3 regions of the Kocuria oceani genome follow, and region 1 is predicted to be linked to each of the others. Evidence: riboswitches for the same ligand, from Rfam matches in the RefSeq annotation. Region 1 holds a riboswitch; each other region holds the start of a gene.
The links. A riboswitch is a leader RNA that binds a small molecule or an ion and turns the genes downstream of it on or off. The one in region 1 is predicted to bind thiamine pyrophosphate.

Region 1 (6,921 bases):
GGTGGGGCACAAGGGCGCCCGGCTCACGAGCCAGATCTCCCTGCCCGGCCGCTACCTGGTCTACGTCCCGGGCGGCTCGATGACCGGGATCTCCCGGAAGCTGCCCGACGTCGAGCGCGCCCGGCTGAAGAAGATCCTGAAGGACCGCCTGCCGGACGGGGCGGGCGTCATCGTGCGCACCGCCGCGGAGGGCGCCTCCGAGCAGGAGCTCACCCACGACATCAACCGGCTGCGGGCCCAGTGGGAGCAGATCCAGGAACGGGCGGGCTCCACGAAGACCCTGGCCCCGGAGATGCTGTACGCGGAGCCGGACCTGACCATCAAGACCGTCCGCGACGTCTTCAACGAGGACTTCACCACAATGGTCGTCCAAGGTGACGAGGCGTGGGACAACATCGAGGCGTACGTGACCTACGTCGCGCCGGACCTGCTGGACCGGCTCCAGAAGTGGGACGAGGACGAGGACCTGTTCGTGAACCAGCGTGTGGAGGAACAGATCCAGAAGGCTCTCGAGCGCAAGGTCTTCCTGCCCTCGGGCGGCTCGCTCGTGATCGACCGGACCGAGGCCATGACGGTCGTCGACGTCAACACCGGCAAGTTCACCGGGTCCGGGGGCAATCTCGAGGAGACCGTCACCAAGAACAACCTGGAGGCGGCCGAGGAGATCGTGCGGCAGCTGCGGCTGCGGGACATCGGCGGCATCATCGTCATCGACTTCATCGACATGGTGCTCGAGTCCAACCGTGACCTCGTGCTGCGCCGGCTGGTGGAGTGCCTGGGACGGGACCGCACCAAGCACCAGGTGGCCGAGGTGACCTCCCTGGGGCTGGTGCAGATGACCCGCAAGCGCATGGGCACCGGCCTGCTCGAGGTGTTCTCCGAGCCCTGCGAGCACTGCGCCGGCCGCGGCGTCGTCGTGCACGACCACCCGCTGGAGGGCCGCACCGGCGGCGTCCCGGGCGAGACCCGCGACCAGCGGCCCAACCGCACCGACCGCAAGCGCAACCGCCGCGGCCAGGGCGAGCAGCAGCCCGCCCGTACGGAGGCACGGAGCGCCGAGCCGGATCCGGCGGAGAAGGCGAAGGCCGAGGCCGCGCGCACGGCGTTCGCGACCATCGCGGCCGCGACCCACCACGAGGCCTCGGAGGAGGCGGAGCCGCCCCGCGCCGAGGAGCCGGCCGCCCCGGCCGAGTCCCGCCCGGAGGGTTCCGGTCGCTCGCGGAAGAAGCGCCGCGGCAAGCGCAGCCGCAACCGCGGCCAGGGCGCGGAGACCGCCGCCGAGCAGCAGGATGAGGGGGACACCCGGTCCCCGGCCGAGCCCGCGCCCGCCGTGGAGGAGCCCGCGGCCGAGCAGGGTTCCCGCCTGACGATCAAGGGCGAGGTCATCGAGCTGCCGCAGGGCCACGCGCCCGTCGCCGAGGAGCCCGCCGAGGCACCCCGGCTGAGCCTGGACTCGCTGGCTGAGGCCTTCGACCAGCGGGGGCCGGAGCAGCGGACCGCCGCGGCCGCCGACGACGCCGGGGCTCCCGCCGCCGAGCCCGAGGACGCGACGGCCGAGCCGGCGCAGGCCCCCGCCCGGGAGCGGCGGGCCACGAGCCAGGCCCCGGCCGAGCCCGCCTCCGGGACGCCGGCCGAGGCGCCTGCGGAGCCGGCGCGCCCGCGCCGCCGCTCCCGCCGTGCCTCGGCCCCGGCCGCCCGGCCGGGGGAGGCCCAGGTGACCGCCGGTCAGGCGGCCGCTGCCGAGGGCGGGCGGCACGAGGCGACGACCGCCGCGGAGCTCCCGCAGCGCGCTCCCGCCGGACACGGGCCGACCGTCGTGGGCGTCGGCGTCAAGGCCGAGGACCTCAGCAGCGGCCGGCCCGCCGGTCAGGACTGAGCGCCCCTCCGCCGTGGCGACCCGGAGGACCCCGACCGGCCGGTCGGGGTCCTCCGCCGTCACAGGACCCGTGCCCCCGGTCGGACCGGCCCGCCGCCTGCCGGACTCCTGCCGGTCCGCCGCCGGACTCCGCGGCCGTCACACGGCCGGATCTCCTGTCCGGCCGCGCGGGGCCGGGAGTAGCGTGGTCGCACCACACGCGGGCGGCCCGACCGGGTGGACCCCCGGCCCGCAGCGCCGAGGGGATGACCATGAGCAGCAAGCAGATCGTACTCACCGCGGGCGCCGACCTCTTCGGACACCGGGACCCTGCGGCCCTCGACCGGTACTGGGCCCCGGACTTCCGGCAGCACTCCGGGCTCGGGCCCGACGGCCGGGAGGGGCTCCGCGCCGTCCTCGAGCAGCTGCCGGACGACTTCCGGATCGACACCCTGCGCGTGCTCGAGGACGGGGACATGGTCGCCGTCCACTGCGTCTACCACGGTCTCGGTCCGGAACCCCTGGTGGCGGTGGACGTCTTCCGCGTGGCCGGCGACCGGCTCGCCGAGCACTGGGACGCCCTCGAGCCGCTGCCCAGGGGAGCCGCCGGCGCGCACCGGGTCGACGGCCCCCGGCAGGTCACGGACCACGAGCACACCGCGGCGAACAAGGCGCTGATCACCGAGTGGGTGCACGGACGTCTCCTCGGTGCGGACCGGGAGGCCCTCGAGGAGCTGGCCCGCGACCCGCGCTTCGTCGAGCACGGCGCCGGACCGGAGTCCCGGCTCGCCCGGCGCGCCCTCCACCGGGTGCTCGGCGAGGGCGGCTTCGTCCTCACCGTCACCGAGGGGGTGCTCGAGCCCGACGGCGAGGGCGGGGAGCCCGGCGACCCGCGTCCGGCCGGCTGCTACGACCTGTGGCGGGTCGCCGACGGGCGGATCCTCGAGCACTGGGAGGTCGTCCAGCCCGTCCCGGAGCGGATGCCGCACGGCAACGGGTTCTTCTGACCGGGCGGCCGTCTCCGCGGCGGTCCGGGCGGGTCCCCGGCCGCGGGGCCGGGGACCCGCCGCGCCCGGCACCGACGGGCGGCTAGACTGGCGGAACACCTGACACGGGGTGCCGCGCGAGCGGCTGAGATCACACCCGTCGAACCTGATCTAGCCAGTACTAGCGAAGGGATGTCGCTGATGCGCGATGCCGTACCCCTGCCCGCCCGCACCGCAGGAGCCGAAGGGGCGCCGCCGGACCCCGCGCTCGCCGAGGACGCCGCCACGGCCCTCGAGGAGCTGCGCGCCGCAGCGCCGCTGGTGCAGTGCATCACCAACACCGTGGTCGCCAACGTCACTGCCAACGTCCTGCTGGCCGTGGGCGCCTCCCCGGCCATGACCGACATCCAGGGCGAGGGCGGGATCTTCGCGGAGCTCGCCGACGGACTGCTCGTCAACACCGGCACGCCCACCGCCGAGCAGCGCGGGGCCGCCTACGAGGCGGTCGGCGCCCGGCAGCGGGCCGGACTCGCCTGGGTGCTGGACCCCGTGGCCGTGGGCGCCCTGCCCGTGCGCACCGCGCTGGCCCGCGACCTGCTGCGGCACCGGCCGGCGATCGTGCGCGGTAACGCCTCGGAGATCATGGGCCTCGCCGGCGGCGCCGGAGGGCGGGGCACGGACGCCACCCACGGCGTCGACGCCGCCCGGGACGCCGCCGCCGCGATCGCCGCGCAGGCCGGCTCCGCGGTGGCCGTCTCCGGGCCGGTCGACCTCGTGCGCGCCCCGGACGGGAGCGTGGTGCGCGTGCCGCACGGCACGCCGCTGCTCACCCGGATCACCGGCGGCGGATGCGCCCTGGGCGCCCTGATGGCCGCCTTCACCGCCGTGCGCGCCGACCCCGCCGCGGCGGCGACCGCCGCCACGACGGTCTACACCCTGGCGGCCGAGGACGCCGCCGCCGGCTGCGCCGGCCCCGGATCCTTCGCCGTGGCCCTGCTGGACCGGCTGCACGCCATCACCCCGGAGCAGCTCGCCGCCCGGGCGGAGCTCGTGCGCGAGGAGGGTGCCCGGTGAGCGCCCGCCTCGACCCCGCCGCCCTGGCCCTGCACCTCGTCACCGACACGGCGCTCAGCGCCCCGCGCAGCGTGCCCGACGTCGTGGCGGCCGCCGTGGCCGGGGGAGCCACCATGGTCCAGGTCCGGGAGAAGCACGCCCCGGCCCGGGACCTGGTCGCCCTGCTCGTGGCCGTCGCGGAGCGCGTGGGCCGGGACGTCCCCGTGCTCGTCGACGACCGCGCCGACGCCTACCTGGCCGCCCGGGCGGCCGGGGCGGCCGTGGCCGGGGTGCACGTCGGCCAGTCCGACCTGCCCGTGGAGCTGGCCCGGCGGATCTGCGGACCGGACGCGGTGCTGGGCCTGAGCGCCGCCACGGCGCCGGAGCTCGACGCGGCCGCCGCCCTGCCCCCGGGCACCGTCGACTACCTGGGCGTCGGCGCCGTGCGCGCCACCCGCACCAAGCCCGACCACCCGGAGCCGCTGGGCGTCGAGGGGTTCGCCCGTGCCGCGGCACGCAGCGCCCTGCCGTGCCTGGCGATCGGCGGGGTGCGGGTCGAGGACGCCGCGGCCCTGCGTGCCGCCGGGGCGGCCGGACTGGCCGTGGTCTCCGGCATCTGCGCCGACCCCGATCCCGCGGCCGCGGCCGCCCGCTACGTGCGCGCCTTCGGCCGCGTCCCCGAGGAGGTGGCCCGATGAGCCCCCAGGTGCCCCGCGTCCTGGCCGTGGCCGGCACCGACCCCACCGGCGGGGCGGGACAGCACGCGGACCTGAAGTCGATCGCGGCGATGGGCGGCTACGGCATGAGTGCCGTGACGGCCGTCGTGGTGCAGAACACCCTCGGGGTGCGCTCCGTCCACGTCCCGCCCGTGGAGTTCCTCGCCGCCCAGCTGGACGCCGTCGCCGAGGACGTCGAGATCGACGCGGTGAAGATCGGCATGCTCGGCTCCGTGCCGGTGATCGAGACGGTGACCCGCTGGCTCGAGGACCGCCGGCCGCCGGTGGTGGTCCTGGACCCCGTCATGGTCGCGACCTCCGGCGGGCGCCTGCTCGAGCGGGAGGCCGAGGACGCGCTGCGCGCGATGCTCGGCCACGCCGACCTCGTCACCCCCAACCTGCCCGAGCTCGCGGTGCTCGCCCAGGAGGAGGTCGCGTCCTCCTGGGCGGAGGCCCTGGCGCAGGGCCACCGGGTGGCCCGGGCCCACGGCACCCTGGTGCTCGTCAAGGGCGGGCACCTCACCGGGGACCGGACCCCCGACGCCCTCGTGGGCCCGGACGCACCGGAGCCCCTCGCCGCGTTCGACGGCGCCCGGGTGCCCACCGAGAACTCCCACGGCACCGGCTGCTCGCTCTCCTCGGCGCTGGCCACCCTGCAGGCCCGGCACGGGGACTGGGCGCACAGCCTCGGCATCGCCCGCGCGTGGCTGCGCGGGGCGCTCGAGCGCTCCGGGGACCTGGCCGTCGGCCACGGCAGCGGCCCGGTGCACCACTTCCACCACGTCCAGGACGCGCTCGAGAGCTGGGGCGCGGCACCGGCCCGCTTCAGCGACGAGCTCTGGGCGGCCTCCGCCGGGCTGCGCCGGGAGATCGAGGAGCTCGACTTCGTCCGCGGCCTGGGCGACGGCCGGCTCGAGCCCGAGCGGTTCCTCGCCTACCTGGACCAGGACCTGCAGTACCTCGACGGCTACAGCCGGGCGCTGACCCTGCTCGCCGCCCGGGCCCCGGACGAGCGGCAGCGGCTGTTCTTCGCGACCGGCGCGGTGTCCTGCACCGAGACGGAGAGCGAGCTGCACCGGGCCCGCCTGCGGCACGCCGAGCCCGGGGCCGCCGGCGCCGGTCCCGGGGAGGTGACGCGGCGCTACACCTCCTTCCTGCTCGCGGCCACCGCCGCGGAGCCCTACCCGGTGGGCCTCGCCGCGGTGCTGCCGTGCTTCTGGGTCTACGCCGACGTCGGCCGGCACCTGGGGGAGCTCGCGGCGGCCGCCGGGGCCGCCGAGCACCCCTACGCGGACTGGCTCGCCACCTACGCCGACGAGGGCTTCCAGGAGGCGACCCGCACGGCCCGGGAGCTGCTCGACGAGGCCGCCCGGGGCGCGGCCCCGGCCGTGCGGGAGCGGATGCGGGAGGTGTTCCTGGAGGCCTGCGCCCTGGAGCGGGACTTCTTCGCCGCGCCGGTCCCGGCGGTTCGGTTGGCGGGCATTGACGGGATCGAGTAGTCTTGATCTTCGGTGCCATGCCGGTGCGCGCGTGTTCCAACTCGACACCCCACCTGGCGGCACATGCGGGTGCAGTTCCTGAATTGCGGCGAACCTGCGCTGACCACGGCCTGGTCCCACGGGCCGGTCACCGTCAGCTCGTCTCAACGTCGTTGGTCCTGACAGGGGTGCGCTCGACCCACACTGTTTACACATGACGTCGAGAGAAGTGAGTTCCCAAGTGGTGTACGCGATTGTCCGCGCTGGCGGCCGCCAGGAAAAGGTTTCCGTCGGAGACCTCGTTACCCTTGACCGCGTCGCCGGCGGAGCAGGCAGCACCATCGAGCTTCCTGCTCTTCTGCTGGTGGACGGGGACAAGATCACCTCGGATGCCCAGACCCTGGCCGGCGTGAAGGTCACGGCCGAGATCGTCGGCGACCTGCGCGGTCCCAAGATCTCCATCCAGAAGTTCAAGAACAAGACCGGCTACAAGAAGCGCCAGGGCTTCCGGGCCGAGCTGACCACCGTCAAGGTGACCGGTATCGACGCCTGATCGGCGCGATTCCCCCTCCACATACCGGACGCCAGTCCCAACACGAAGGTAGGCACACCTCATGGCACACAAGAAGGGCGCGAGCTCCACTCGCAACGGTCGGGATTCCAACGCGCAGTACCTCGGCGTGAAGCGCTTCGGCGGCCAGACCGTCAACGCCGGCGAGATCCTCGTCCGCCAGCGCGGCACGCACTTCCACCCCGGCCTGAACGTCGGCCGCGGTGGCGACGACACCCTGTTCGCCCTGGCCGCCGGCCAGGTCGAGTTCGGCACCCGCCGG
Region 2 (6,921 bases), on a different contig from region 1:
CCCGCCGCCGCGCCCGGCGCCGGGCGCGCAGCTGCCGCGCGGAGGGCTGGGTGCGCGAGACGGCCAGCGCGGCCGCGCTCAGCAGCGGCTCCGCGTCTCCCCGGGGACGGGCGGGCGCGCGGGTGGGCGGGACCCGCCCGGGAACCCAGACCCCGGCGCGGCTCAGCTCGTCGGCGGCCTCCCCCAGGACCTGCGCCGGGGACCCGTCGTGCGTGATCCCCCCGTCGCGGCCGAGCACGACGACACGGTCCACGACGTCGGCCCACACCGCCACGCGGTGCTCCACGACCACCAGAGTGGCCCCGCTGCGGTCCAGGCAGCGTGCCACCGCGTCCCGGACCTGCCGCACCCCTGCGGGGTCCAGGTTCGCGGTGGGCTCGTCGAGCAGGAGCAGCCCCGGGCTCATCGCCACGGCACCGGCGAGCGCCAGGCGTTGCTTCTGCCCGCCGGACAGGGCGGCGGTGGGATGGTCGAGCGGCAGGGTCAGCCCCACGTCGTCGAGGGCGGCGCGGACCCGGGGCCAGATCTGTTCCCGGGGCACGGCGAGGTTCTCGAGGCCGAAGGCGGTGTCGTCCCCGATACGGGACAGGACCACCTGGGACTCGGGGTCCTGCTGCACGAGCCCGGCGCGTCCCCGTGCCCGGTCCGGGTCCGTGCCGTCGAGCAGCAGCTCCCCGTGGCGGGAGAGCCCGTCGTCGTCGTGCAGCACCCCCGCGAGGGCGTGCAGGAACGTCGACTTGCCCGCCCCGCTCGGCCCCAGCAGCAGCACCCGCTCCCCCGGCTCGACCACCAGGTCGATGCCCCGCAGGGCGGGGGCCTCCCGGCCGGGGTGGTGCCAGCCGAAGCCGCGGGCCTCGACGCGGGCCCCCGCGGCGGCGGGCGTGCCGGGAGGACGCACCGCCGCGGCGGTCATCGCCGTGCGACCCGGCCCGAGGCCAGGCCCTGCAGCACGCCGGTGGCTGCGAGCGCCTTCACCACGGCCCACATCAGCAGGCCGGCGAGCACCGCGCCCGAGAGGGCTGCGAGGACCACGTAGACCACCTGGTGGCCGAGGGCCCACTCGTAGTTGTAGATGATGCTCTCGTTGACGCCCAGGAAGATGCCGCTGACCGCGCCCGCCGCGGCGGCCACCGCGGCGTTGTAGCGGCGGTAGCGCACCGCGGCGAAGACCAGCTCGGCCCCGATGCCCTGGAGGAGGCCGGACAGGATCACGGTCCAGCCGAAGTGGGTGCCGAGGAAGCCCTCGATGACGGCGGCGAGCAGCTCGCAGAACAGCGCGGCGCCCGGCTTGCGGATGATCAGACCGCCGAGCACGCCGGCCACGAGCCAGCCGCCGGCGATCAGCCCCACGGCGGGCGGATAGGTCACCGCGGCGGCTCCGACCACGGGATAGAGCAGGTTCGACCACGCCCAGAAGACGACCGCGCACACGGCGGCGAGGACGGCGGCCACGACGATGTCGACGACCCGCCAGGACGAGGACCCGGGCGCACGGTTGCGGCCGGCGGGACGGTGCGTGGTGGTGTTCATGGTGCGTTCCTCCTGGGCTCAGCGAGCCATCGGTGCCAGGAGGGGAGGGGTCCGCGCGGACACGGCCGGAGCTCACGTCCGCGAGTCACCCCTGAGGTGCTCGACTCCCTTCGCCGGTGCTAACCGGAGCAGGTTCGAGGGTCTGCGGTGATCCGCACTCTCAGCGCTGTGCCGCCGTTGCCGGCGGGGTGCGCTCCCCTGTCGTTTCAGTGGCACCGAGTCTACCCCTCCCCTGCCCGCACCGCCGCACGCACTGACATCCGGACTGTCGCCTGGACTGTCGCCGGTGCTGCCGCCGGCACGTCCGCCGTTCCGTTCCTGCCCGCGGGGCGTCCGGCGCTCCTCCCGCGGCGCGTCCGCCGGACGGCGAAGGGGCCCGTCCGCCCGGACACCGTTGCGGTGTCCGGGCGGACCGGCCCCTTCGTGAGGTGGTCCCCGGGGATCAGACCTCGGCCTGGCTGGAGGCCTTGGGGTTGTTCCGGGGCTGGTTCTCCATCTTCGCGACCTGGCGGGAGATCGCGACCTTGATCACCGTGCCGACGAGTCCGGTGACGAGCGACCAGATGATGATGCCGGTCCACGCCTCGTCCGGGTCCGGGTTCTTGGCGGGGGGCGGGTCCCCCGTGATGCGCGTCCACGCGGCGCCGAGCACCTTGTGCGAGAGCGCCACGCCGCCCAGCGAGAGGCCGGTGCCGGCGAGTTCGAGGATCTTCGTGTTCATGGACTGCTGCTCCTTGTCGTCGGGGCGGCGCGGATGCGCCCGTCGATCGTGCCCAGCCTAACGCGTCCTCCCGGATCCGTCAGTCTGCTGTCCGTCGGCGTGCTGCCCGTCCGCGCCCGGCGGGTCCGTGAGGGCCGCGTCGGTGAGGGCCGCCCCGGCCGCGTCGGTGAGGGCCGCCCCGGCCGCGGCCTGCCCGCCGCCGTTCTGCTCACCGGCACGGTTGAGCACCTCCTGCAGGTCGTCCTGCGTGAGGGTGGCCCGGTTGAGGTGCTTGGTGCGGTAGGTGGAACGGCCGACCATGTGCGCCGAGACGGGCACGGTGAGCAGCTGGAAGACCCAGCCCAGGATGATCAGCGGGATCATGACCGGGTCCCGGTTCTCCAGGGCGACGGCGGTGAGCATGAGCAGCAGCCCGAACACCTGCGGCTTTGTCCCCGCGTGCATGCGGGTCAGCAGGTCCGGGAACCGGACCAGCCCGATCGCCGCGGCCAGGGACATCAGCGCCCCGAGGACCAGGCACACGGCCGCGGCGGCGTCCAGGACGGTGTCCAGCACGGGGCTCACTTCCCGTGCTCGGCGGTCTGGGTGGCGAAGCGCGCCACCGTCACGGCGCCGATGAACCCCACCAGGGAGACGATCACCATGAGGATGAGGTTGTCGAGATGGCCGTGGTAGGCCATCTCCACGGCGAGCGACGCCGCCACGATGGCCAGCAGGACGTCGGTGGCCACCACCCGGTCCAGCAGCGACGGCCCCTTGGCCAGCCGGTACAGGGTGCCCGCGGCGGCCGTGCTGAGCAGCACGGCCGCGACGGCCACGGCGATCTCCATCACGAGCGGTCCTCCTCGGTGGTCTGGGGGTTCTCGGCGGCCCGGGGATTCTCAGTGGTTCCGGTGCTCCCGGCGGGGACGTCTCCTCGCCGGCCGCCGACGATCTGCTGCTCGGCCGTGACCGGGGAGCCGATCGCCGCGCTGTCCCCCTGCTCGGACTGCGCCGCGCCTCCCCCTCGGCGTTCGGCCCGCAGGGCGGTGAGCTCCTCCCGGGTGCCCATGATGCGGATCCACGCGGCCTCGACCTGCCGCACGGATCGCCGGAAGGACTCGGCCTCCTCGGGGGTGCGGACGTTGAGCGCGTGGAAGTAGAGCGTCCACCGGGAACGGTCCACCTCCACGAGGATGGAGCCCGGGATCAGGGCCATGGTGTGGCCGGTGGCGGTGAGCAGCAGGTCCGAGCGCGTGCGCAGCTCCACGCCCACGACCGCGTTGCGGGCCCGCGGGCCCACGAGGATCGCGACGAGCATGACGCCCACGCTGGCCTTGGCGACCTGCCACACGAAGGTCACGGCGAAGAGGGCGAACTGCAGCAGGTTGAACCGGCCCGAGAGCTGCACCGGGGGCAGGTAGAGCACCCAGGTCACGAGCAGTGCCAGCAGCGCGCCGAACAGCAGGTTGCCCACGCCGAAGTCGCCCCACAGGGCACCCCAGACGAGCACGAGCCACACCAGCAGCGGCAGCTCGACGAGCAGGGAGTTCTTGGGACGCGAGCTCACGGGGCCTCCTCCACCACGGGGCGGGGAACCGATCCGGGGTCCAGCACGGCGGTGACGTAGCGCTCGGGGTGGACGAGGTTCTCGGCCGCGTTGTCGGCGAGCTGGAAGATCGGGCCGGCGAACACGGTGAGGGCCACGCCCACGACGACGAGCGCGGAGGCGCCGCCGAGCATGGAGGGCGACATCAGCCGCACGTCGCCCTTGCCGGCGAACTGCCCCTCCTGGTCGTCGACGGACCCGGAGGTCAGGAGGAAGCGCGAGCCCGCCGGGACCGGGGCCAGCAGGATCGGGTCCGGGTACTCCGCGTCCTCCGGGGTGCGCAGGAACACGCGGTTCCACACGCGGATCATGGCCAGCAGGGTCAGCAGGGACACCGCCACGGAGCCCGCCACCAGGACGTAGGCGAGCGGGTCGCCCCGGTTCACACCGGCCTGCAGCAGCCCCGTCTTGCCGAGGAAGCCGGAGAACGGCGGGATGCCGCCCAGGTTCAGCGCGGGCACCAGGTAGAGCAGCGCCAGCAGCGGCGAGATCTTGGCCATGCCCGCGAGCCGGTCCACGTTCGTGGACCCGCCGCGGCGCTCGATCAGCCCGGCCACCAGGAAGAGGCTGGTCTGGATCACGATGTGGTGGGCCACGTAGTAGACCGTGGCGGACAGCGCCTCCTGGCTGCCCACGGCCACCCCGAAGATCATGTAGCCGATGTGGCTGATGAGGGTGAAGGACAGCATGCGCTTGATGTCGATCTGGGCGAGCGCGCCCAGGATGCCCACCACCATGGTGAGCAGCGCGACCCACATCAGCAGGGTGTCGAGCCGGTCCCCCGGGAAGAGCACGGTCTCCGTGCGGATGATCGAGTAGACGCCCACCTTGGTCAGCAGCCCGGCGAACACGGCGGTGACGGGGGCGGAGGCCGTCGGGTAGGAGTCCGGCAGCCAGAAGGACAGCGGGAACACCGCCGCCTTGATGCCGAAGGCGATGAGCAGCATGACGTGCAGCTGCATCTGGGTGCCCACCGGCAGGTCGGCGAGCTTCACGGAGAGGTCGGCCATGTTGATGGTGCCCGTGGCCGCGTAGATCATGGCGATGGTGATCAGGAAGAGCACCGAGGAGATCACGGAGACCACCACGTAGGTGACGCCCGTGCGGATCCGCTGGACCGTTCCGCCCATCGTCATGAGGACGTAGGACGCGGTGAGCAGGATCTCGAAGCCCACGTACAGGTTGAACAGGTCACCCGCGAGGAAGGCGTTGGAGACCCCGGCCACGAGGATGAGGAAGGAGGGGTGGAAGATCGAGATCGGGCCCTCCTTGTCGCCGTCGGCCACGCCCTGCCCGCTGGCGTAGACCAGCACCGCGAGCGAGACGACCGTGGAGACCACGAGCATCAGCGAGGAGAGCTGGTCGACGACCATGACGATGCCCCAGGGCGCCGCCCAGCCGCCCAGGTGGACGGCCTGGGGACCGACGTCCCACGTGCCCACCAGCACCGCGGCCTCGACCACGAGGGTGAGCACCAGGGAGCCGATCGCCACGGCGCGCTGCAGGGCGTTGCGCCGCAGCAGCACGAGGCTCAGGGCCGCGCCCAGGAAGGGGATGATGACCGCCAGCGGGGCCAGCTGGGCGAGGTGGAGGGTCATCGGGTCCCCTCCCGCCGGGGCCCGGGGAGACCGGGCGTCTCGAGGTCCTCGCCGAGGTCCTCAGCGGGGTCGCCGTCGGGGTCGTCGTCGGGGTCGCTGCGGCGGGGCGCCTCCTCGAACTCGGTCGTCTCGGCGGGCACCTCGGCGTCGTCCTCGAGGTCGTAGGAGGACTGCCGGGCCACGCGCCGGTCCTCCACGTCGTCCTGGATCTCGTCGCGGCGGCCGAGCACCCAGGAGCGGTAGATCATCCCGAGCAGGAACGCGGTGACGGCCAGCGAGATGACGATGGCGGTGAGGATGAGCGCCTGGGGCAGCGGGTCGCTGTAGTCCTCCGCGGCGATCGAGCTGTCGTAGAGCGGAGCGAGCCCGGGGATGCCGCCCGCGTGCAGGATCAGCAGGTTCGTGCCGTTGGTGAGCAGCATCAGTCCCAGCAGCACCCGGGTGAGCGAGCGCTCGAGCAGGAGGTACACCCCCACGGCGTAGAGCACGCCCATCACGACCAGCAGGGTCAGGTTCACGCTCATCGGTGCTCGTTCCCTTCGTCGGGCCCCGCCCCGGCGGTCGTGACCGGGGTGGGTGAGGTCGCCGACGTCGCCACGGACGACCCCGCGGTGACCCGGCGCTGCCGGGTGACCCTGATGCGGGTGCCGCGTCCGGGCGTCCTCCGGCGCCGGCGCACGGCGTCCTCCTCGATCCGCTCGTCGATCCGCCCGCCCAGCGAGCGCAGGATGTCGAGGACGAGCCCGACGACGATCAGGTAGACCGCGATGTCGAAGACCAGTGCGGACACGAACTTCTCGTGCCCGAAGACCGGCAGCTCCACCTCCACGGTGTAGCTCTGCATCACGGAGCCGCCCAGGAACACCGGGGTGAGGGCGTAGAGGGCGGCGAGCGCCAGCCCCGTCCCCAGCATCGTGCCGGCGTTGATGGGGGTGGCCCGCTCCAGCTCGAAGCGCCCGCCCGCGAGATAGCGCACGGTCAGGGCCAGTCCGGCCATGAGCCCACCGGAGAACCCCCCGCCCGGGTCGTTGTGCCCGGCGATCAGCAGATAGAGCGAGACCATCATGAACGTGTGGAAGAGCAGGCGGGTGACCACCTCGAAGACGATCGAGCGCCGCTCGGGCGCCAGGGTCCGCCCCGCCAGCAGGTAGGGGTCCTCCGGGTCCTCGGGGAAGCGCCGGTCGACCACGGCGTCCAGCTCCGCGCCGGACGGGGCCACGGCCGCGGCGCTGCGCCGGCGCAGGATCCGCAGCTGCTCGGTGTCCGGGTCGTCGCCGGAGCGCACGATCCGGTCCCCGCGGCCGGTGACGAAGATCAGGGACGCCACACCGGTCGCGGCGAGCACCAGCACGGAGATCTCCCCGAAGGTGTCCCACGCCCGGATGTCCACCAGGATGACGTTGACCACGTTCTGCCCGTCGCCCAGCTCGTAGGCCATCCGCGGCAGCTGCAGGGAGATGGGCTCGGCCGTGCGCGAGGAGATG
Region 3 (6,921 bases), on a different contig from region 1:
GGCCGACTTCGCCCGTGGTCAGCCCCTCGGCGACGCCGGCCGCATCCCCGGCGTCCTGCGCCACCGCCGCGTCCGGGTCCCGTTCCGCGTGGGGCCTATGCGGCGACGCCCACCTGGATGAGGGTGTTCCAGGGGTCTTCGAAGCGCAGCACGGCGCCGTCGTGCCGGGTGGGGACCCGGTGGTCGGTCAGCCGGGCCTGCAGGGCGGCGACGTCCTCGGCCGTGGGCAGGTCGATGTTGACCTGCCCCAGGCCCAGGGAGGCCGCCCGCGGGCCCGCCCCGGCGCTGTGCCAGGTGTTGAGCCCGATGTGGTGGTGGTACCCACCGGCGGCGATGAACAGGGCCGAGCCGATGTCGCTCATCACCTCGAAGCCCAGCACGTCCACGTAGAACCGCCGGCCCTGTGGGATGTCACCGACCTGCAGGTGCACGTGGCCGAGGGTGGCCGGCGGCGCCGCCGGCCGCGCACCGGCCGGCTCGCGCAGGTGCTCGCTCAGGAACGAGGTGGGGTCCAGCGGGTTGGACGCCAGTGTCAGCAGCCCGTTGGCCTCCCGCCGCCAGGTGTCCCGGGGGCGGTCGGTGTAGAGCTCCACGCCGTTGCCCTCGGGGTCGTCGAAGTAGAACGCCTGGCTGTAGAGGTGGTCGGCGCTGCCGGTGAAGGAGCGCGGCGCCACGGCGGCGACCGAGGCCAGGGCGGCCGCCAGGGCCGGCTCGTCCTCGAACAGCACCGCGGTGTGGAACAGCCCCGCCTGGCCGCGGCGGGCCGGCGGCAGCTCCCGGACCTGCCGCAGGCGCAGCACGGTCCGGCCGTCACGACCCAGCACGGCCGTGTCCCCGGCGTGGGCGAGGACCTCGAGGGTCACGGCGTCCGTGTAGTAGGCGAGCATCGTGTCCAGGTCGGCCACGAGCAGCTCCACGGCGCCCATCCGGGTCCCGGCGGACAGCAGGTCGTCGGCCGGGCGCGGCGTGAGGCTCCGGGGGTCGGGGTTCTGGGGAAAGATCGGCATCTCGGGCTTCTCCGTCGGCGTCGGCACCACAAAGGTTGATATGTCCCCAAGGATACCCCGGAAAATATTTCCCGTGCAAGTATCTTGGGGGCATCCGTCACCTCGGGGCCGGGCGCGAGGCCGTCCCGGTCAGAGCACGAAGATCAGCGCCACGATCACCGCCACGATCGCCAGGAGGACCAGGCCCCAGGCCTTGAGGTTGTCGGAGTCGTCCTCCTCGGGATCGTGGGCCGGGCGCGGCGGCCATCCGCCGGCCGCCGGGCCGCCGGTCCCCGCCAGGGGGCCGCCCGCGCCCGGACCGGGGAACGGCCCGCCCTGGGACTGGCCCGGGAACGGCTCCCCGGGAGCCCCGGGCCGGCCGACCTGCCCGGGCGGCGGCGGAGCGGGCGTGGACGGGCTGACGCCCCACTGCGGAGCCTGCGGGGCGTCCGCGATCGAGGGGTTCGACGGCGGCGGCCCGGCCGGACCGTCCCCGGGTGCCCGCGGCGCCGGGGCTGCCGGCGGTGGAGGAGCGGCCGGGGGAGCGGCGGGCGGCAGCGTCTCGCCGGAGAGCACCGGCCCGTCCTCGCGGTGGCCCTTCTCGGCCTCCGTCAGCAGGGTCACGAACCGCTCCAGCGACTCCGAGCCGTCGTACTCACGGGCCAGGAAGCGCTCGGCGCGGCGGCGCACCACCCGGTAGACGCGCCCGTCGTCGGGGATCGAGAGGTCCCGGGCGGCCTGCGCCACGATCAGCGGGGGCTGCTCGGGCAGCGGGTTCGTGCCCCACTCCAGCAGCCCGGTGAGCAGGGGCCGCTCCAGCACCGAGGCCATGGCCGCCCGGGCGCCGGGCACGCGGGTGAACTCCAGCAGCCCGCTCGGCGGGGCGGAGGGACAGCCCGGGACGTCACCGGGCAGCCGGGCCGCCCGCTCGAGCCAGAACGTGTCGCCGAAGAGGGTGGCCAGCAGCACGGCCGCCGCGAGCCGGTCCTCGCCCGGGGCGGCGTCCTCCGGGGCGCCCTCCTCCCAGTGGGTGCCCAGCGCTCGCCGGGCGGGCTCGCCGGCCAGCCGGACGCGCAGCTGCACGTCCTCCGGGCCGCGGGCGGTCTGCGCGGGATGCTCCACCGCGTGCCGCACCTGCGGGTCGAGCTCGGGGTCCATGGGCCACTCCTCCGTCGTCGTCCGTGAGGTCCATGCTCTCAGACGGTGCTGTGCGGCGGCGGGGAGCCGGTGGGGAGTTGTGGCCGTCGTGCCCTTCGGGACGTCCCCGCCCGGGGGGGCCGGGCAGGAGACGTGCCGAGCAGGGAGGGTGCCGGGCGGGGAAGGGGTCAGGCGGGGAGCAGGCTGCGCAGCTGTCCGGCCGCCAGACGCGGGTCCGGGGCCTCGGTGACCGCCCGGACCACCACGGCGCCGCGCGCCCCGGCGGCCAGCACCTCGGGGAGGCGCTGCTCGTCGATGCCGCCGATGGCGAACCAGGGCACGGGCGCGGCCGCCTGGTCGGCGTCCAGCCGGGCCTCGGTCAGTGCGGCGACCTCCCGCACGAAGTCAAGGCCGGTGGCGGACCGGCCCGGCTTGGTGGGGGTCTCCCACACGGGCCCGGTGCAGAAGTAGTCCACGTCCGGGTCGGCCAGCGCGGCGCGGGCCTGGCCGAGGTCGTGGGTGGAGCGTCCGATCAGCACGTCGGGGCCCAGCAGCTGCCGGGCCTGGGCGGGGGTGAGGTCGTGCTGGCCGGCGTGGAAGACGTCGGCGCCCACGAGCGCGGCGAGGTCGGCGCGGTCGTTGACGGCGACCAGCGTGTCGTACTCGGCGGCGACCCGGCCCAGCAGGCGCAGCGCGGCGATCTCCTCGTCGGTGTCGATGCTCCTGTCCCGGAGCTGGACGATGTCCGTCCCGCCGGCGCAGACGGCGTGCAGGAACTCCTCGAGGTCGCCCTGTGCGCGGCGGGCGTCGGTGCACACGTACAGCCGGGCGGCGAGGAGCCGGTCCGTGCGCGTCATGCGCAGCTCGGAGGCGGCGGGGGCAGCGGTGTCCTGGGTATGCTGGGTCACACGCTGATGATAGGTCAGCGGTTCTGCGGGAGCCCCACGGGGCTGAGAGGGCGTTCGGCGCCGACCGCCACACCTGATGCGGGTCATGCCGCCGTAGGAAAGGACGATGCCGGTGACATCCGCGCCCCCCGTTCCGATGCCCGCCGCCCAGCACGTGCGGGCCGACGTCGCCGTGGTCGGGGCCGGGGTGGTCGGCCTGGCCACGGCCTGGGAGCTGCGCCGCCGCGGCCGCTCGGTGGCCGTGGTGGATCCCGAGCCCGGCGCCGGGGCCAGCCGGGCGGCAGCCGGGATGCTCGCCCCGGTGAGCGAGGTCCAGTACCAGCAGGAGCCGCTCTATCCTTTGATGCTCGCCTCGGCCGGCGCCTACCCGGCGTTCGTGGCCGCCGTGGAGGAGGCCGCCGGCGGCTCGGTGGGCTACCGCGCCACCGAGACGCTCGTGTGCGGCGTCGACGCCGCCGACCGGCAGGCCCTGGCGGACCTGCGCGAGCTCCAGCGGCGCCACGGCCTGGCCGTGGAGCCGCTTGCGCTGCGCGCGGCCCGGGCCCTGGAGCCGGCCCTGAGCCCGCGGCTGTCCGCCGTGCACCGCATTCCCGACGACCACCAGGTGGACCCGCGCCGGCTCGTGGCAGGGCTGCTCGCCGCCCTCGTCGCCCCCGAGCTCCCCGCACCGTCCGGGCCCCGCGGAACGGACGGCGCCGACGGCGGGCCCGCCCGCCTGGTGCACGACCGCGCCGCGGGGCTGCGCCACGGCCCCGACGGCGCGGTGACGGGTCTGCGCCTGGCCGGCGGCGGGATGGTCTCGGCGGCGGAGACGGTCCTCGCCCCCGGCACGGGTCTCAGCGACCTGGAGGGCCTGCCCGGGTCCTGGCGGCCGCCGCTGCGCCCGGTGCACGGGGACATCCTCCGCGCCCGCCCGCCCGCCGGGGCGCCCGCCCTGCTCGAGCGCACCGTCCGCGGTGTGGTCCACGGCGTGCCCGTCTACCTGGTGCCCCGCGACGACGGGACGGTGGTGATCGGGGCGACCTCCCGCGAGGACGACCTCGACGGGATCAGCGCCGGGGGCGTGTTCCGGCTGCTGCGCGACGCCCAGGCCGTGGTCCCCGGCGTCGCCGACCTCGAGCTGGTCGAGGCCATGGCCCGCGCCCGGCCCGGCACTCCGGACGACATCCCGTACCTGGGCCGCGTCCGCGGCTCCGGGGGAGACCCGGCGGCCGGTCTCGTGGTCTCCACCGGCTACTTCCGCCACGGCGTCCTGCTCGCCCCGCTGGCCGCCCGCCTCGCCGCGGAGCTGGTGCTCGGGCGGTCCGGCACGGATCCGGGCCCCGACGCCGAACACCTGGCCAGCACCGACCCGCACCGCTTCGACCGCCCGGTCGAGGCGCCCTCCGTGGACCTCGCGATCGGGTCCCGCACCCCGAACAGGAGCACCCGATGACCGCCATCACCCTCAACGGCCGCCCGCACGTCGTCGGCGGGGACACCACCGTGGTGGACCTCGTGGCCGAGACCGTCGGGCGGCCCCTGGGCCCCGACGGCGCCCCGCTGGACGGCCGCCGGCTGGGCGTGGCGGTGGCGGTGGACGCCGCCGTGGTCCCGCGCAGCCGCTGGGGCCGCACCCCCGTGGCCGAGGGACAGGCCGTCGAGATCATCACCGCCGTCCAGGGAGGCTGACATGACCCACCCCGCATCCCACCTCGCGCCCACCGTGGACCCGATCGTGCTCGACGGCACCGAGCTGTCCTCCCGGCTGATCATGGGCACCGGCGGGCTCAGCTCGCTGCACACCCTGGAGCAGGCCCTGCTCGCCTCCGGCACCGCGCTGACCACCGTGGCCCTGCGCCGCTACGCCCCCGGCCACGGCGACTCGCTGTTCGCGATGCTCGAGCGCAACGGCATCCGGATCCTGCCCAACACCGCCGGCTGCTACACCGCCCGGGACGCCCTGCTCACCGCCGAGCTCGGCCGCGAGGCCCTGGAGACCGACTGGGTCAAGCTGGAGGTCATCGCCGACGAGGACACCCTGCTGCCCGACGTGGTGGAGCTGCTCGACGCCACCGAGCAGCTCGTGGCCCGCGGCTTCCGGGTCTTCGCCTACACCTCCGACGACCCGGCCGTGGCCCGCCGTCTGGAGGACCTCGGCGCGGCCGCCGTGATGCCCCTGGGCGCGCCGATCGGCACCGGGCTGGGGATCCTCAACCCGCACAACATCGAGCTCATCGCCTCCCGTGCCTCGGTGCCCGTGGTCCTCGACGCCGGCATCGGCACCGCCTCCGAGGCCGCGCTCGCCATGGAGCTGGGCTGCGACGCCGTGCTGCTGGCCAGCGCCGTGACCCGGGCCCAGGACCCGGTGGCCATGGCCACCGCGATGCGCCACGCCGTGGCCGCCGGGCGGCTGGCCGCCCGCGCCGGCCGGATCCCGGCCCGCCGGCACGCCCAGGCGTCCTCGCCGATGGCCGGGCGGATCGACACGGACGCGCCCGACGCCGGTCCGTCCGCCGGTGCGTCCGCCGGTCCGGCGGACGTCCCGCGCGGGGACTGGGCGCCCGTGGGGGAGCGCCCGTGAGCGCGCTGCCCCCGCTCGTGGAGCCCGGCCCCGAACTGACCCGTGCGGAGCTCGAGCGCTACGCCCGGCACCTGACCCTGCCCGGGATCGGCCCGCTCGGCCAGCGCCGGCTCGGCAGCGCCCGGGTGCTCGTGGTCGGCGCGGGCGGACTGGGCGCCCCGGCCCTGCAGTACCTCGCCGCGGCCGGCGTGGGGACGCTGGGGATCGTCGACGACGACGTCGTGGCGGTCTCCAACCTGCAGCGCCAGGTGGTGCACCGCACCGCCGACGTCGGCCGGCCCAAGGCGGAGTCCGCCGCGGAGGCCGTGACCGCCCTCAACCCGCTCGTGCGGGTCCGCACCCATCCCTGCCGGCTCACGGCGGACAACGCCGTGCGGATCCTCGGGCAGTACGACCTCGTCCTCGACGGCGCGGACAACTTCGCGACCCGCTACGTGGTCAGCGACGCCGCCGCCCTGACCGGGATCCCCTGCGTGTGGGGCTCCATCCTGCGCTTCGAGGGGCAGGTCAGCGTCTTCTGGGCCGGCCACGGGCCCACCTACCGGGACCTCTACCCCGAGGCGCCGCCGGACGGGGAGGTGCCCAGCTGCGCCGAGGGCGGGGTCTTCGGCATGCTCCCCGCCACCGTGGGCGCGGTGATGGTCACCGAGGCGGTCAAGCTGATCACCGGCACCGGCGAGCCCCTGCTCGGGCGGGTGCTGCTGCACGACGCCCTGGCGATGACCTGGCGCGAGATGCGCCTGGACCCGGACCCGGACGCCGCCCCGGTCACCGCCGTCGCCGAGCCCGTGGCCGTCCGTCCGCCGGCCGGCGGCGCGGAGCCCGCCGAGACGGTCGCGGCGGGCGAGCTGGCCCGGCTGCTGGAGCGGCGGGCGCGCGGAGAGACGGCCTTCGTGCTGGTCGACGTGCGGGAGGACTGGGAACGGCAGCTCCTGGCGATCCCCGGCGCCGTGGCCGTGCCGCTCCAGGAGCTGCTGGACCGGGGGCCGGACGCCCTGCCGCCGGAGGCGCGCGGCGCGGACCTCGTGCTGCACTGCAAGGCCGGCGCCCGCTCGGCGACCGCCCTGGCCGCGCTGCGCCCGTTCTACGCCGGGCGGGAGGAGCGGATCCGCCACCTCGAGGGCGGGGTGCTCGCCTGGGCGGAGCAGGTGGAGCCGGACCGGCCGCGATACTGAGCGGATGCGCGGCGCTCCCCTTCTCCGGCCGGGCGGGGTCCCGCGGCGGATTCCTACACCACCCGGGAGGACATGACCGTCTGTGACGTCAGCATGACATCCGACGACATGCGGCCGTCATCGGGTGGCTCCGCACCCCGGCGGTCTGGTGC

Region 2: linked by a shared signal. The riboswitch ahead of PU704_RS05805 (ECF transporter S component) and the one ahead of thiM (hydroxyethylthiazole kinase) in region 1 are both predicted to bind thiamine pyrophosphate.
Region 3: linked by a shared signal. The riboswitch ahead of PU704_RS18835 (FAD-dependent oxidoreductase) and the one ahead of thiM (hydroxyethylthiazole kinase) in region 1 are both predicted to bind thiamine pyrophosphate.

The regions. Positions count from the first base shown of each region.
Region 1 is NZ_JARAMH010000007.1:41,767-48,687, forward strand. It holds gene PU704_RS09380 (Rne/Rng family ribonuclease) at 1-1,876, shown strand, start outside; gene PU704_RS09385 (nuclear transport factor 2 family protein) at 2,128-2,862, shown strand; TPP riboswitch at 2,958-3,051, shown strand; gene thiM (hydroxyethylthiazole kinase) at 3,043-3,915, shown strand; gene thiE (thiamine phosphate synthase) at 3,912-4,592, shown strand; gene PU704_RS09400 (bifunctional hydroxymethylpyrimidine kinase/phosphomethylpyrimidine kinase) at 4,589-6,109, shown strand; gene rplU (50S ribosomal protein L21) at 6,330-6,641, shown strand; gene rpmA (50S ribosomal protein L27) at 6,703-6,921, shown strand, end outside.
Region 2 is NZ_JARAMH010000004.1:96,858-103,778, reverse strand. It holds gene PU704_RS05810 (ABC transporter ATP-binding protein) at 1-913, opposite strand, end outside; gene PU704_RS05805 (ECF transporter S component) at 910-1,530, opposite strand; TPP riboswitch at 1,619-1,740, opposite strand; gene PU704_RS05800 (DUF4235 domain-containing protein) at 1,973-2,251, opposite strand; gene mnhG (monovalent cation/H(+) antiporter subunit G) at 2,309-2,806, opposite strand; gene PU704_RS05790 (MrpF/PhaF family protein) at 2,812-3,084, opposite strand; gene PU704_RS05785 (Na+/H+ antiporter subunit E) at 3,081-3,800, opposite strand; gene PU704_RS05780 (Na+/H+ antiporter subunit D) at 3,797-5,437, opposite strand; gene PU704_RS05775 (Na(+)/H(+) antiporter subunit C) at 5,434-5,961, opposite strand; gene PU704_RS05770 (Na+/H+ antiporter subunit A) at 5,958-6,921, opposite strand, start outside.
Region 3 is NZ_JARAMH010000030.1:12,697-19,617, reverse strand. It holds gene PU704_RS18855 (carboxylesterase family protein) at 1-121, shown strand, start outside; gene PU704_RS18850 (VOC family protein) at 96-1,007, opposite strand; gene PU704_RS18845 (hypothetical protein) at 1,137-2,144, opposite strand; gene thiE (thiamine phosphate synthase) at 2,312-2,980, opposite strand; TPP riboswitch at 3,047-3,148, shown strand; gene PU704_RS18835 (FAD-dependent oxidoreductase) at 3,138-4,466, shown strand; gene thiS (sulfur carrier protein ThiS) at 4,463-4,702, shown strand; gene PU704_RS18825 (thiazole synthase) at 4,704-5,594, shown strand; gene moeB (molybdopterin-synthase adenylyltransferase MoeB) at 5,591-6,769, shown strand.